DNA from 4 places in the Serratia sarumanii genome. Region 2 is predicted to be linked to each of the others. Evidence: riboswitches for the same ligand, from Rfam matches in the RefSeq annotation. Region 2 holds a riboswitch; each other region holds the start of a gene.

Evidence for each region. A riboswitch is a leader RNA that binds a small molecule or an ion and turns the genes downstream of it on or off. The one in region 2 is predicted to bind thiamine pyrophosphate.
Region 1: linked by a shared signal. The riboswitch ahead of thiM (hydroxyethylthiazole kinase) and the one ahead of thiB (thiamine ABC transporter substrate binding subunit) in region 2 are both predicted to bind thiamine pyrophosphate.
Region 3: linked by a shared signal. The riboswitch ahead of SSARUM_RS15280 (TenA family protein) and the one ahead of thiB (thiamine ABC transporter substrate binding subunit) in region 2 are both predicted to bind thiamine pyrophosphate.
Region 4: linked by a shared signal. The riboswitch ahead of thiC (phosphomethylpyrimidine synthase ThiC) and the one ahead of thiB (thiamine ABC transporter substrate binding subunit) in region 2 are both predicted to bind thiamine pyrophosphate.

The regions. Positions count from the first base shown of each region.
Region 1 covers NZ_CP124750.1:3,743,062-3,746,809, forward strand. The annotation lists gene gutQ (arabinose-5-phosphate isomerase GutQ) at 1-494, shown strand, start outside; gene SSARUM_RS17775 (inhibitor of vertebrate lysozyme family protein) at 535-993, opposite strand; gene thiD (bifunctional hydroxymethylpyrimidine kinase/phosphomethylpyrimidine kinase) at 1,078-1,878, opposite strand; gene thiM (hydroxyethylthiazole kinase) at 1,878-2,669, opposite strand; TPP riboswitch at 2,705-2,801, opposite strand; gene SSARUM_RS17790 (GNAT family N-acetyltransferase) at 2,944-3,369, shown strand; gene SSARUM_RS17795 (methyltransferase) at 3,471-3,748, shown strand, end outside.
Region 2 covers NZ_CP124750.1:722,186-725,933, reverse strand. The annotation lists gene sgrT (glucose uptake inhibitor SgrT) at 148-324, opposite strand; gene sgrR (HTH-type transcriptional regulator SgrR) at 413-2,074, shown strand; TPP riboswitch at 2,112-2,230, shown strand; gene thiB (thiamine ABC transporter substrate binding subunit) at 2,288-3,274, shown strand; gene thiP (thiamine/thiamine pyrophosphate ABC transporter permease ThiP) at 3,250-3,748, shown strand, end outside.
Region 3 covers NZ_CP124750.1:3,208,454-3,212,201, reverse strand. The annotation lists gene SSARUM_RS15290 (ABC transporter permease) at 1-737, opposite strand, end outside; gene SSARUM_RS15285 (ABC transporter ATP-binding protein) at 734-1,474, opposite strand; gene SSARUM_RS15280 (TenA family protein) at 1,471-2,154, opposite strand; TPP riboswitch at 2,217-2,319, opposite strand; gene SSARUM_RS15275 (LLM class flavin-dependent oxidoreductase) at 2,470-3,492, shown strand; gene SSARUM_RS15270 (SDR family NAD(P)-dependent oxidoreductase) at 3,506-3,748, shown strand, end outside.
Region 4 covers NZ_CP124750.1:275,524-279,271, forward strand. The annotation lists gene thiC (phosphomethylpyrimidine synthase ThiC) at 1-1,112, opposite strand, end outside; TPP riboswitch at 1,227-1,351, opposite strand; gene SSARUM_RS01275 (Rsd/AlgQ family anti-sigma factor) at 1,391-1,882, opposite strand; gene nudC (NAD(+) diphosphatase) at 1,984-2,751, shown strand; gene hemE (uroporphyrinogen decarboxylase) at 2,790-3,748, shown strand, end outside.

The sequences.
Region 1 (3,748 bases), 2.1 Mb from region 2:
TCAACACCCTGATGATGGGTGATGCTCTGGCGATGGCGCTGATGCGCCAGCGCGGTTTCAACGCGGAAGATTTCGCCCGCTCGCACCCGGGCGGCAGCCTGGGGGCGCGCCTGCTGAACCGCGTGCATCACCTGATGCGCACCGGCGATCGCCTGCCGCGCGTGAGCGAAAGCGCCAACGTGATGGAAGCGATGCTGGAGCTGAGCCGCACCGGGCTCGGGTTAGTGGCGGTCTGCGACGCGCAGCAGCGGGTGGTGGGCGTGTTTACCGACGGCGACCTGCGCCGCTGGCTGGTGAAGGGCAACAGCCTGCAGGATCCGCTCAGCCCGGCGATCACCCGCCCCGGCTATCGGCTGCCGGAGCAGTGGCGCGCCGGCGAGGCGCTGGAGGCGCTGCACGAACAGCACATCAGCGCGGCCCCGGTGGTCGATATGGACGGCGTGCTGGTGGGGGCGCTCAACCTGCACGATCTGCATCAGGCCGGCATCGGCTGATCAACGCCGGGGGGCGCCATCACCGGCGCCCCCGGTCAGATCATTTCCAGTCGGGATTGTTCTCGAACTGCTGCTTCAGCAGCGCCTTCATGTCGTCATCCGGTTTGCCGAGCCACTGATACTTGGCGTATTTCTTCGGATGGTCGACGGCTTCCGGCCGGTCTTCCACCGCCACCCGCACGCCCCAGGCCTGGGATTTGTCCGCGCTGAACGCCACGATCAAAAAGTTGTTGCCGCAGTCGTGCGGTTTGCACAGATTGCCGACCAGATACTCTTTGCCCTTCCAGCTCAGGTTCTGCGCCGGCGTCGAGGTGCCGACGCCCTTGCGCGCCCAGCCCGGCATCCGCGCCTGGCCTTTCACCATGTTTTGCCAGCTGGCCTGATACCCCGGCTGCTGAATCAAATCCGACGTGGTGACGATCTGCTGAGCAAAGCTGCCCGCGCTGAAGCTGAGCAGTGCGCCGAAGAGGGCGCAACGCAGCGCCTGGTGTCCCGTCATAGTCCTTCTCCCTAGGTTAAATCAGGTTTCGCCCATAAAACCGGGCCTGAACTAGTCAGACCACGGTTGCGGCAAAAAGTTGACTCACCACCAGGCGTGGAAATGATGCACCGGCCCGATGCCGTGCCCCACTTCCAGCGTGTCCGCCTGTTGCAGTGCTTGTTGCAGGTAGTCCTTGGCGGCGGCCACCGTGGCCGCCCAGTCGGCATGGCGCGGGCGCAGCGCCGCCAGCGCGCCCGAGAGCGTGCAACCGGTGCCGTGGGTGTGGCGGGTGGCGACGCGCGGCGCGGTAAAGCGCTGCTCGCCTTCTGCGGTAAACAGCCAGTCCGGGCTCTCGCTTTCGCTCAGGTGGCCGCCCTTCATCAGCACCGCCCGGCAGCCCATCTCCAGCAGCGCCCGCCCCTGCTCGCGCATCTGCGCTTCATCTTCCGCCGGCGCGCACGCCAGCAGCGCCGCCGCTTCCGGCAGGTTCGGCGTAATGATCGACACCAGCGGCAACAGCTCGCTCCGAATAGACGCCACCGCCTCCGGCGCCAACAACGGATCGCCGCTTTTCGCCAGCATCACGGTGTCCAGCACCACGAATTCCGGCCGGTAATGGCGCAGCCGTTCGGCCACCGCCTGCACGATGTCGGCGTTGGCCAGCATGCCAATCTTGACGCTGTCGATGCGCACGTCGCTGAACACCGAGTCCAGCTGCGCGGCGACGAACGCCGGATCGATGTAATACACCGACTGCACGCCGCGGGTATTCTGCGCCACCAGCGCGGTGATCACCGAGGTGCCGTAGGCGCCAAGCGCCGAGAAAGCCTTCAAATCGGCCTGAATGCCGGCGCCACCGCTGGGATCGGTGCCGGCGATGGTCAGGGCGTTAATGCGTTTCATCACAGATCCTCCCCGCGCAGCTGATACAGGGCGTCGAGGAACGCCGGCGTAAAGCTGCCCGGCCCGGTGGCCTGTCTGGCCGCGAGGCCGCCGCAGTGGGACATCACCCGGCAGGCGGTCGCCACGTTGTCCAGGCGATCGCCCGGCAGGGCGCAAAACGCTGCCACGACCGCCGACAGCGCGCAGCCGGTGCCCACCACCCGCGTCATCAGCGGGGAACCGCCTTCGATCGCCCAATCGCGTTGGCCGTCGGTGACGTAATCCACCGCGCCGGTGACCGCCACCACCGCGCCGCTGCGCTGCGCCAGCTCACGCGCGGCGGGCAATGCCGCCAGCGAATCGTCGCCGCTGTCCACGCCGCGGCCGCTGGCCAGCAACCCGCTGAGCGCCATGATTTCCGAGGCGTTGCCGCGTATCGCCGCCGGTTTCTCGTCCAGCAGCTGTTTAGCAAAGGCGGTGCGGTAGGAGAGCGCGCCGACCGCCACCGGATCCAGCGTCCAGGGCTTGCCGGCCTGATTGGCGGCGGCCACCGCCACCCGCATCGATTCGGCGCGCAGCGCATTGAGGGTGCCGACGTTGATCAGCAGGCCGTCGGCCAGCACGCTGAACTGCGCCGCCTCTTGCGGCTCCACCACCATCGCCGGGGAGGCACCCAGCGCCAATAGCACGTTGGCGGTCAGCGATTGCACCACTTCGTTGGTCAGGCAGTGGATCAGCGGAGGCCGCTGTTGGAATTGGGTCAGACAGGCCGCGGCGCGCGCGCCGGGTAGTGCATCAGGTCGAGCGATCATATTCCTCCCAACCGGCGTTCAAGAAGGCGGCGCCGGCTGGGCGGCCGTGACTTCCCTACGCTGGCATTATCCAGATCAGGTAATACGGGTATTTCTCAGCCTTCACGTAGAAGGGCACCCCGAGTCATGAAAATCAATAGGTTGTGATCAACGTTGCGTTAATCCCTGCAGGGGATCATGCCAGCGGCGACGCAGACAAACAAGCGAATAAATTGGCCCGGCAGGCATACACCGCGCTATGCGCTATAGTGAGCACAAACCACCGGGAGATGCCATGCAGATAAGACCCTATCAAGAAACCGATCGCCCCTTTCTGCGCACGCTGTACCTGGCGTCGCGCAAGGCGGCGTTCGGCTGGCGCGATACCTCAAACTATCAGTTGGAAGATTTCGACGGCGCGACGCTGGGCGAAGCGATTTGGGTGGCGGAAGACGGCGGCACGCTGCTGGGATTCGTCTCCATCTACCGCGAAGACAACTTCATTCATAACCTGTATGTCGATCCCCATCAGCCGCCGCGCGGCGTCGGCAGTGCGCTGCTGCAGGCGGCGGAAGCTACCTTCACCGCCACCGGCTCGCTGAAATGCCTGGTGAAGAATGAAAAGGCGCTGGCGTTCTACCGCAAACACGGCTGGCGCATCATCTCTACCGGCAACGACGGCGAAGAAGATTATTACCTGCTGCATTCGCCGGCCCGCTAACGCCGCCTTTCCCGTCACAGAACTCATTAATGATAATGGATTTCATTATCATTTAAGCATACCCTTCCTTGTCTCTCTCAATGAACTTTGCAAGGAAGGTTATGCAACATCAAACGGATACACGCTTCCCCGATGCCGCGGCGGCGGACTACGATCGCCGTATTCTGACCCTGGTGCCCGGCTATCAGTTTGCTCAGTCGCTGCTGACGGCGACGCTCGCGCAGACGCTGCCGAATGACGCCACGCTGTTGCTGGCCGGCTGCGGCACCGGCAGCGAACTGTCGGCGCTGGCCGCCGCCAACGCCAGCTGGCGTTTCAGCGCAGTGGAACCCTCCGCCGGCATGCTGGCGGCCGCGCGCGCCAAGGCCGAAGCCGCGGG
Region 2 (3,748 bases):
TCCCTGACCTCAAAGCAGAAAAAAGAACCTTAGGCCACGGCGAGAAAAATGCAAGCGCATTGCCATGACCACGCATAAAAAAACCAGTGGGTCGCCCCACTGGCTGGTGAAACAGCACCATTACTCAGAAATTGGTTGCCGGAGCCCCTACAGGTGCTCGCGATACTGCTTATCGGTCATCTCTTTGATATCCCATTGCGTCAGGTGCGCCAGCATCGCCAGCCGCGCCTGCTCGGGCACCACGCTCAGCCAGTCTGCGCGCTGGCGGCGCACCGCGCTGAAATAGCGCTGGTAGAACTGTCTGGATAAGAAAGCTTTCATCATTACGCCCTCCCCCTTTCATTGATGAAAATTATCGGCGTAATATAGGGAAAGAAAAATTGACGAGTTGAGGCAGGAGCGTTCCTCTTTTATGTCCACGTCCCGATTGCAGCAGCAGTTCATCCGTCTGTGGCAGCGCTGCCACGGTGAAACCACCGACACCACGCTGCAGGATCTGGCGGAGGTGCTGAGCTGCTCGCGGCGCCACGTGCGCTCCCTGCTGAGCGCCATGCAGCGAGAGGGCTGGCTCACCTGGCAGGCGGAGTCGGGGCGCGGCAAACGTTCGCGGCTAACCTTCCACTACACCGGCCTGGCGCTGCAGCAACAGCGGGCCGAGGAGCTGTTGGAACAGGACCGCATCGATCAGTTGGTGCAGCTGGTGGGCGACAAAAACGTGGTGCGCCAGATGCTGCTGTCGCAGTTGGGGCGCAGCTTCCGCCAGGGAAAACATATCCTGCGGGTGCTCTACTACCGGCAGCTGTACAACCTGCTGCCCGGCTCGGCGCTGCGGCGTTCGGAAACCCATTTGGCGCGCCAGATCTTCAACGGCCTGACGCGCATAAATGAGGAAAACGGGGAACTCGAGTCCGATCTGTCTCACCATTGGCAGGCGCTGACGCCGCTGCACTGGCGGTTTTACCTGCGTCCGGCGATCCATTTTCATCACGGCCGCGAGCTGGAGATGGCGGACGTCATCACTTCCCTCTCACGTCTGACCTCGCAACCGCTGTTCTCGCATATCGAGAGCGTCACCTCGCCGACGCCGTTCGTGATCGACGTGCAGCTGCGCAGCCCCGACCACTGGCTGCCCTGGCTGCTGGGCAGCGTGCAGGCCATGATCCTGCCGCGCGAATGGCGCGAACTGCCTGATTTCGCCCGCCATCCGGTCGGCACCGGCCCCTACCGCATGGTGCGCAACCATCCCAGCCAGATGAAGATCCACGCCTTCGACGACTATTTCGGCTACCGGGCGCTGATCGACGAGGTGAACATCTGGGTGCTGCCGGAGTTTTCCGAAGAGCTGGTGCACTCCGGCGTGCAGCTGCAGGGCGATGAAACCGGCAACAGCGAGCTGGAAAGCCGGCTGGAAGAGGGCTGCTATTTCCTGCTGTTCGATCAGCGCTCCCCGCTGGCCGCCGATCCCGCCATTCGCAGTTGGCTGTGCGAATTGATCAACCCCATTTCGCTGCTGAGCCATGCCGGGCCGCTCTACCAGCGCTATTGGTCGCCGGCGTACGGACTGCTGCCGCGCTGGCACCACAACCGCACACTGGCGCAGCAGCCCAAGCCCGCGGGCCTGACCGAACTGACGATGACCCACTTCAATGAGCATTCGGAGTTTCACGCCATTCGCCAGGCGATCGAACCGCTGCTGGCGCAGCACGGCATCCGCCTGATTGTGCAAAGCGTGGATTACGCCACCTGGCACCAGGGCGACGCGCGCAGCGATCTGTGGCTCGGCAGCGCCAACTTCTACCTGCCGCTGGAGTTTTCGCTGTTCGCCACGCTGTACGAACTGCCGCTGGTGCAGCACTGCATGAACGAAGATCTGGCGCAGGACGCGGCGCTGTGGCGCGCCAACCGCTTGCCGCTGGCCGAGTTCTGCCAGCGTCTGGTCAGCAACCACCAGCTGCATCCGCTGTTCCACCACTGGCTGCAGCTGCACGGCCAGCGCAGCATGCGCGGCGTGCGGATGAACACCCTCGGCTGGTTCGACTTCAAGTCCGCCTGGTTTGCCCCGCCGGAGGCATAAGCGCCTTTCGCCCGGGTCGGTTAATCTTTACAATAGCGCCGTCTCAACGGGGTGCGGTAAGTCGGGCCGCGTGATAAGCCCGATTTTCCGCTGAGAGCACACCCGTCGAACCTGATCCGGTCAATACCGGCGGAGGGATTTGAGCCCAGCGAACCGGCGACGCCGCCTCGCCCCCTCAGATGCCCTTGCCCCCTTATTTTTCAGGAGTGCAACGTGGTCAAAAAATATCTGCCCTGCTTATTGCTGCTGTGCGCCGCGCCGGTGTTCGCCAAGCCGACGCTGACGGTTTACACCTACGATTCCTTCGCCGCCGACTGGGGCCCAGGCCCGGCGGTGAAAAAAGCCTTCGAAGCCGAGTGCGACTGTGAATTGAAGTTCGTCGCGCTGGAAGACGGCGTCTCGCTGCTGAACCGCCTGCGCATGGAAGGCAAGAACAGCGCCGCCGACGTGGTGCTGGGGCTGGACAACAACCTGTTGCAGGCGGCGCAGCAAACCGGCCTGTTCGCGCCGAGCGGCGTCGACACCGCCAAACTGACGGTGCCGGGCGGCTGGCAGGACGCGACCTTCGTGCCTTACGACTACGGCTACTTCGCCTTCGTCTACAACAAAGAAAAACTGAAGAACCCGCCGAAAAGCCTGCAGGAGCTGGTCAGCAGCGATCGCAACTGGAAAGTGATCTACGAAGATCCGCGCACCAGCACGCCGGGCCTCGGCCTGCTGCTGTGGATGCAAAAAGTCTATGACGACAAAGCGCCTGCCGCCTGGCAGCAGCTGGCGAAAAAGACCGTCACCGTCACCAAAGGCTGGAGCGAAGCCTACGGCCTGTTCCTGAAGGGCGAAGGCGATCTGGTGCTCAGCTACACCACCTCTCCGGCCTATCATCTTATCGAAGAGAAGAAAGACAGCTACGCCGCCGCCACGTTCAGCGAAGGCCACTACCTGCAGGTGGAAGTGGCGGGCAAGCTGAAGGCCGCCAAACAGCCTGAGCTGGCGGAGCGCTTCATGCAGTTCATGGTGACGCCGGCCTTCCAGAATACCATCCCGACCGGCAACTGGATGTATCCGGTGATCAACACCCCACTGCCCGTCGGCTTTGAGCAGATGAACGTGCCGCATACTGCATTGCAATACAGTGCCGAAGAGGTGGCCAAACAACGCGGCGGTTGGATCCGGGCATGGCAAACCGCCGTCAGCCGCTGATCCCCCGCTGGCTCTGGCCGGGGCTGCTGGCCGCCGGCGTGATCCTGCTGGTCGCCGCGCTGGCGATGGGCTCGCTGTGGCGTCACGCGCCGGACAGCGACTGGCGCGGCCTGTGGCAGGACAGCTACCTGTGGCACGTGGTGCGCTTCACCTTCTGGCAGGCGCTGCTGTCGGCGCTGATTTCGGTGCTGCCCGCCGTTCTGCTGGCGCGCGCGCTCTATCGCCGCCGTTTCCCCGGCCGGCAGCTGCTGCTGCGGCTGTGCGCTATGACGCTGGTGCTGCCGGTGCTGGTGGCGGTGTTCGGCCTGCTCAGCGTCTATGGGCGCCAAGGCTGGCTGGCGACGCTGTGCGGCTGGCTGGGCATCGAGTATGGCTTCTCGCCCTACGGCCTGCAGGGCATTCTGCTGGCGCACCTGTTCTTTAACCTGCCGCTGGCCACCCGCCTGTTGCTGCAGGCGCTGGAGAATATCCCGG
Region 3 (3,748 bases), 2.5 Mb from region 2:
CGCCGCAGCAGCGCATCCACCGCGGCCCACAGCAGCACGGTCATCAGCACCAAAATAAACAGCGCGGCGAAGCAGACGTCGGTCTGCATGCGCGCGTTGGCGTTCAGCATCACGTAGCCCAGCCCTTCGGCCGAGCCGACCCATTCGCCGATGATGGCGCCGATCGGCGCGACGGCGGCGGCCATGCGCAGGCCGGAGCCGAAGGCCGGTAGCGCCGCCATCAGCCGCACGTGCCGCAGCTGCGCCCAGCGCGAAGCGCGCATCGTGCGCGCCAGATCGAGATAGTCGTTGTTGACCCGGCGCAGCCCGTCGAAAAAGGCCGACACCACCGGGAAGAAAATCACCAGCACCGCCATCGCCACCTTGGCGCTCATGCCGAAGCCGAACCACAGCACCAGCAGCGGCGCCAGGGCGAACACCGGTATCGCCTGGCTGGTGAGCACCAGCGGCATCAGCCAGCGCTGCAGGCGTGGCGAGAAGATCATGCACAGCGCCAGCGCCGCGCCGAGCAGCACGCCCAGCGCCAGCCCGCTGACGATCTCCGAAGCGGTGATCAGCGTGTGCCAGGTGAGATAGCCGCGCCCGTCCCACAGCGCCTGCGCCACCGCGCCCGGCGTGGGCAGCAGGAAGGCCGGAATGCCGCTTTGCGCCGCCAGCCACCACAGCAGCAGCAGGCCGACGAACACCGTCAGCCCGCGCCGCAGGCGGGTGAGGCCGCGCTCTTTGGCGATATTCATTGCGCGGCCCTCACCATCTGCTGCAGCAGCTCGGCCTGGCTTTTCAGCAGGCCGGCGTCATCCGGCGCACGCGGCGGCCGCCCGCTGATGCGGTGGGTATCGTCGAGGCCCAGCGGCCAGGGCGACAGCACCAGCAGCCGGTGGCTCAGGCGGCAGGCTTCCATCGGGTCGTGGGTGATCAGCAGCACGGTGTTTTGCGCCAGCAGTTCGGCGGCCAGGCTCTGGATCTCGGCGCGGGTGATGGCGTCCAGCGCCGAAAAGGGTTCATCCATCAGCACGATCGGCTGGCGTTCATAGAGCGTGCGGGCGATGGCGGCGCGCTGGCGCATGCCGCCGGACAGCGCGGCGGGCAGGCTGCGGCCATGAGCGGCCAGGCCCACGCGTTCCAGCAGGTGCGCCGCCCACGCCCGGTCCGGCGTTTCGCCGCGCAGCCGCGCGCCGAGGGCGACGTTTTCTTCGACGGTCAGCCACGGGTAGAGCAGGTCTTTTTGCCCCATGTAGGCGATGCGCCCGGCGATCGGCAAACCGTCGCTGCCGGTCACCGTGCCTGAGGTGGCCTGCGCCAGGCCGGCGATGATCTTCAGCAGGCTGGTTTTGCCGGCGCCGCTGGCTCCGAGCAGGGCGACGAAGCTGCCGCCGGCGATGTCGAAGCTCAGCCGGTCGAAGACGATTTGCTGACCGAAACGCAGGCTGAGATCCCGCACCTGGATGCCGGGCGGGAGACGCGGGGTGGTCATGAGGCGTTCAGCCCCATTTGCCAAAATGCCGATTCCAGCTGGGTGGCGGTGGTGAAAATCTGCGCCAGCTCGGTGAAGCGGCCTTGTGCGCCGCGCTGGTGGCCGACGGTTTCCAGCAGCTCGATGGCGGCGCGCACGCCGGCCAGATAGCCCTCGTCGCCGTAGTTGCGGATCCAGGAGGCGTAAGGATTGCCCTCCATTTGGGTGGCGGGATCGTGCAGCAGCCGCAGGCCGATTTCGGCATAGCCGGCCACGCAGGGCAGCAGGCCAGCCAGCAGATCGAGGGCGTCGCCGGCATGGCCGATATCCAGCACGTAGCGGGTATAGTTCATGGTTTCCGCCGCTTCCGGCTGGGCGGCGATCTGCGCTTCGCTCAGCCCCCATTCGGCGCAGTAGGCCACGTGCAGCGGCAGTTCGGCGACGATGCCGTTGAGCGAGGCGGTAGCGGCGCGCATCTCCGGCAGGGTGCGCAGCTTGCTGACCAGCAGCGCGTAGGCGCGGGCGAAGTGCAGCAGGAACAGATAGTCCTGGGTCAGGTAGCGGCGAAACGCGCGTTCGGGCAAGGTGCCGGCGGCCAGCTGCTGCAGAAACGGGTGATCAACGTAATCTTGCCAGTGGCTGCCGGCATGTTGGCGCAGCCGGCCGTAAAGACCGCTTTCGAACAGGGTGGTGATGGACATGGGACCTCCTTGAGTCAGTGGAGATCCGGGCACGCTGGGGTATGAACAGGCAACGGGTGAGAGCGTTGTTGCCTAACCGTCCCTTCGCTGGCATGACCCAGATCAGGTTCAAAGGGTTCGGCTTGCGCCATCTCAGCCCGTAACAGGACACCCCTCGGAGCTGCTTGTTATACGACATTTGTTTTTTGATTACAATCGCCGGGCGGCGCGGCGGCAATCGGTTCGTTTAGTGCGATCGGGGGCGATTTTGCTGGCGCAGAGCGCGCGATTTTTGTCACTGTAGGCCGATGATTTTGCCTTTGAGGACGATTCCCGATGAAAAAGATTGGTTTTCTCTCGTTTGGCCACTGGTCGCCTTCCGCCCAGTCCGGCACCCGTTCCGCGGCGGATGCGCTGCTGCAGTCCATCGATCTGGCGGTCGCCGCCGAAGATCTGGGGGCGGACGGCGCCTATTTTCGCGTACACCACTTTGCACGCCAGCTGGGGTCGCCGTTCCCGCTGCTGGCCGCCATCGGCGCCAAAACCCAACGCATCGAGATCGGCACCGGCGTGATCGACATGCGTTATGAAAATCCGCTGTACATGGTGGAAGACGCCGGCGCGGCGGATCTGATCGCCGGCGGGCGGCTGCAGCTCGGCATCAGCCGCGGCTCGCCGGAGCAGGTGATCGACGGCTGGCGCTATTTCGGCTATGCCCCGGCCGACAGCGAGAGCGACGCGGACATGGCCCGTCGCCATACCGAAGTGTTCCTGGAAGCGCTGCGCGGCGAAGGGTTCGCCGAGCCCAATCCACAGCCGATGTTCCCGAATCCGCCCGGGCTGCTGCGGCCGGAGCCGTTTTCCGCCGGGCTGCGCGACCGCATCTGGTGGGGCGCCGGTTCGAACGCCACCGCCGTCTGGGCGGCGAAGCTGGGCATGAACCTGCAAAGCTCGACGCTCAAGAACGACGAAACCGGCGAACCCTTCCATATCCAGCAGGCCAAGCAGATCCGCGCCTACCGCGCCGCCTGGCAAGAGGCGGGCCATGCGCGCGAGCCGCGGGTTTCCGTCAGCCGCAGCATCTTCGCGCTGGTGGATCAGCGGGATCGCAACTACTTCGGCGGCGGCGGCAAGGAGGGCGATCAACTGGGGTATATCGACGCGCAGACCCGGGCGATCTTCGGCCGCAGCTATGCCGCCGAGCCGGACGTGCTGATCGAGCAGCTGGCGCAGGACGAGGCCATCGCCGAAGCGGATACGCTGCTGCTGACCGTGCCTAACCAGCTGGGCGTGGATTACAACGCCCACGTCATCGAATCGATTTTAACCCATATCGCGCCGGCGCTCGGCTGGCGCTAAACGGAGGAGTGGCATGTCACGCATTTTCATTACCGGTTCGGTAGACGGGCTGGGCCGCGCCGCCGCGCAAACGCTGTTGGACGAAGGGCATCAGGTAATTCTGCATGCGCGTGAGCCCGGCCGTTTGGACGCGGTGCGCGATCTGCTGGATCGCGGCGCACAGGCGACGATCGGCGATCTGTCCGATGTGCAGCAGATCCGGCAGCTTGCCGAGCAGGTCAACCGCCTCGGCCGCCCGGACGCGGTGATCCACAAC
Region 4 (3,748 bases), 450 kb from region 2:
TCCTGATGGTGCGACAGACACCATTTGGCCATGATCGAGCCGCCGCGCGACACGATGCCGGTCAGGCGTTTGGCGGTCATTGGCACGTAGCGCAGCAGCACGCCGGCGTGGATGGTGAAGTAGTCGACCCCTTGCTCCGCCTGTTCCAGCAGCGTATCGCGGAACATCTCCCAGGTGAGGTTTTCCGCCACGCCGTTGACCTTCTCCAGCGCCTGGTAGATCGGCACGGTGCCGATGGGCACCGGGCTGTTGCGCAGGATCCACTCGCGGGTTTCGTGAATATAGCGGCCGGTAGAGAGATCCATCACGGTGTCCGCGCCCCAGCGGGTGGACCACACCAGCTTCTCCACCTCTTCTTCGATCGACGACGTGACCGCCGAGTTGCCGATATTGGCGTTCACCTTCACCAGGAAATTGCGGCCGATGATCATCGGTTCCGCCTCCGGGTGATTGATGTTGGCGGGAATGATGGCGCGGCCGGCGGCCACTTCCTGGCGCACGAACTCCGGCGTGATGTTGTCCGGCAGATTGGCGCCCCAGCTCTGGCCCGGGTGCTGGTGGCGCAGCACCTCGCCGCGAATGCGCTCGCGCCCCATGTTTTCACGGATGGCGATGAACTCCATCTCCGGGGTGACGATACCGGCGCGGGCATAGTGCAGCTGGGTCACGCGCCTGCCCGGCAGCGCCTTGCGCGGCAGCGGCAGATGTTCGAAGCGCAGATGATCCAGCCCCTCGTCCGCCAGCCGCTGTTGGGTGAAGCCGGAGCTGGCGCCGCTGAGGGTAGTGGTATCGCCGCGCGCGTCGATCCAGCCGGCGCGCAGTTTGGCGAGACCGGCGTGCACGTCGAGCTTGGCCTGCGGATCGCCGTAGGGGCCGGCGGTGTCATACACCGGGATCGCCTCGTTGGGTTCATACTGCGGGTGGTCTTTGCTGCCGCCGAGCAGGGTCGGGCTGAGCTGAATTTCGCGCATCGGCACCTGGATATCGCTGCGCGAGCCTTGCAGATAGATACGGCGTGAGTTCGGGAAAGCCATGCCTTGCAGGGTGTCGATAAACTGCTGGGCGGCTTCGCGTTGCGCTTTACGGGCGCGCGGTGGATTAACGTTAGACATAGCAAGTTCCTACCAGTGTGTTGGGTTGGGAAAGTTGCTTGTCTGGAGCTCGGAGGGAGTAATGATGGTGGCCGATAAGGCAGGGCGCCCGCAAGGGGAAGGCCGTGCCTGTGGCGATAGATTACTCTTGTTCCCTTCGCGGGTATTAACCCGATCAGGTTCCGCGGATCCCGAATTAACGGTCTCAGCCTGGCTGATTCGATGAACAAATCAGGCGCTAGGCACTCCGACAAGATGCCCCCCAGTATAGGAGGGATAAGAAAAAAAACTATAAAATTTTAACGCGCCGGATCCGGCTGCGGTTGCTGCGCGGCTTCCGCCTCCAGCAGGATCAGCTTATCTTCCAGCGCAAAGCGCGCCGCCAGCGTTTCGCCGATATCCGACAAGGCCTGGTGGAATTCCAGACAAACCTCCTGATCGATATCCACTTCGGTATAGCGATCGTGGAACGCCATGATCTGTTCGGTATTGGCCCACAGCTTGGGGTAGATGTTCACCGCCAGCGACATTTTCGGACTGGCTGCGCCTTCCACTTGTTTGATAATTCTGTCATAGATATGAAAATGCCCTGCGGAGAGGTAATCCACCAGGTTGTGGCAAAAGTTCTCCAGCGCTTTTTCATTCAGCGGCGTATGCTTTTCTTTATTCGGTTTGAGGCCTACCAGCGTGCAGTAGGCGACCAGCAACTGCTTGCGGGCCTGAAGCCATTGATCAACTAATTCATTACTACCGCCAACGCGCTGAGTCAGCCTTTCCAAACGGTTGAGCATGTTTGACTCCGTGTAAGTAATAAAAGTAACCGGTAAGTTATTAAAATGTAACAAAGCCGATTCGTAGAGTGCCAGTGAAGCTGAGGTTGTGCAACAACGATATGGAACTTGCATTAACGGGCAATGAAAACGGCTGGTGGATCGTCAGCCATGAAAGCAAACTTTGGTTACCGAACGGTGAATTGCCGTCGGGGACGGCCGCCACCCTCGGGCTGCAGGGCCGTATGGCGCGCACCATCGGTGAGTGGGCGGGGGCGCCGGTTTGGCTGGTGCGCCAGGCGATGCCGCGGGAGATGGGCTCGGTGCGTCAGCTGTTGGATCTGGATCGCGGTCTGTTTCAGCTTGCCGGGCGCGGCGTGCAGCTGGCGGATTTCTACCGTTCACATCGCTATTGCGGCTACTGCGGCCATGAGATGCACCTCAGCCGCAGCGAGAGCGCCTGCCTGTGTGGCCACTGCAAAGAGCGCTACTATCCGCAGATTGCACCCTGCGTGATCGTCGCCATTCGGCGCGAGGATCAGATCCTGCTGGCGCAACACGTGCGCCATCGCGGCGGTATCCACACGGTGCTGGCCGGCTTCGTCGAAGTGGGCGAAACGTTGGAGCAGGCGGTAGCGCGCGAAGTGATGGAAGAGAGCAATATCGAAATCAAGAACCTGCGCTACGTCACTTCACAACCCTGGCCGTTCCCGCACTCGCTGATGATGGCCTTTATGGCCGATTACCATCAGGGGGAAATTCGTCACGATCCCAAGGAGCTGCTCAACGCCGGCTGGTATCGCTACGACCAGCTGCCGCTGTTGCCGCCGCCCGGTACCGTGGCGCGCCGGTTGATTGAGGACACCGTGGCGCTGTGCCGGGCAGAATAATGTACAATGGCCGGCAGATTATTAAGGGAGCCCCATAAATGACTGAGTTGAAGAACGATCGCTACCTGCGCGCGCTGTTGCGCCAGCCGGTGGATGTGACCCCCGTATGGATGATGCGCCAGGCCGGTCGTTATTTGCCGGAGTACAAGGCGACCCGCGCCCAGGCCGGTGATTTCATGTCGCTGTGCAAGAACGCGGAGCTGGCCTGCGAGGTCACGCTGCAGCCGCTGCGCCGCTATGCGCTGGACGCCGCCATCCTGTTCTCCGACATTCTCACCATTCCCGACGCCATGGGGCTCGGCCTGTACTTTGAAGCCGGCGAAGGCCCGCGTTTCAGCTCCCCTGTTACCTGCCGCGCCGACGTCGACAAGCTGCCGGTGTTCGATCCGGAAGTGGAGCTGGGCTATGTGATGAACGCGGTGCGCACCATTCGCCGCGAGCTGAAGGGCGAAGTGCCGCTGATCGGCTTTTCCGGCAGCCCGTGGACGCTGGCGACTTATATGGTCGAAGGCGGCAGCAGCAAAGCCTTCACCAAGCTGAAGAAGATGATGTATGCCGAACCGGCCACGCTGCATCTGTTGCTGGACAAGCTGGCAGACAGCGTGATCCTGTACCTCAATGCCCAGATCAAAGCCGGCGCGCAGTCGGTGATGGTGTTCGACACCTGGGGCGGCGTGCTGACCGGGCGCGACTACCGCGAGTTCTCTTTGCACTACATGCACAAGATCGTCGACGGGCTGCTGCGTGAAAACGACGGCCGCCGCGTGCCGGTGACGCTGTTCACCAAAGGCGGCGGGCAGTGGTTGGAGGCGATGGCCGCCACCGGCTGCGATGCGCTGGGGCTGGATTGGACCACCGACATCGCCGACGCGCGTCGGCGCGTCGGCGACAAAGTGGCGCTGCAGGGCAATATGGATCCGTCGATGCTGTATGCCTCTCCGGCGCGCATCGCGGAAGAAGTGGAGACCATTCTGGCCGGTTTCGGCCACGGCAACGG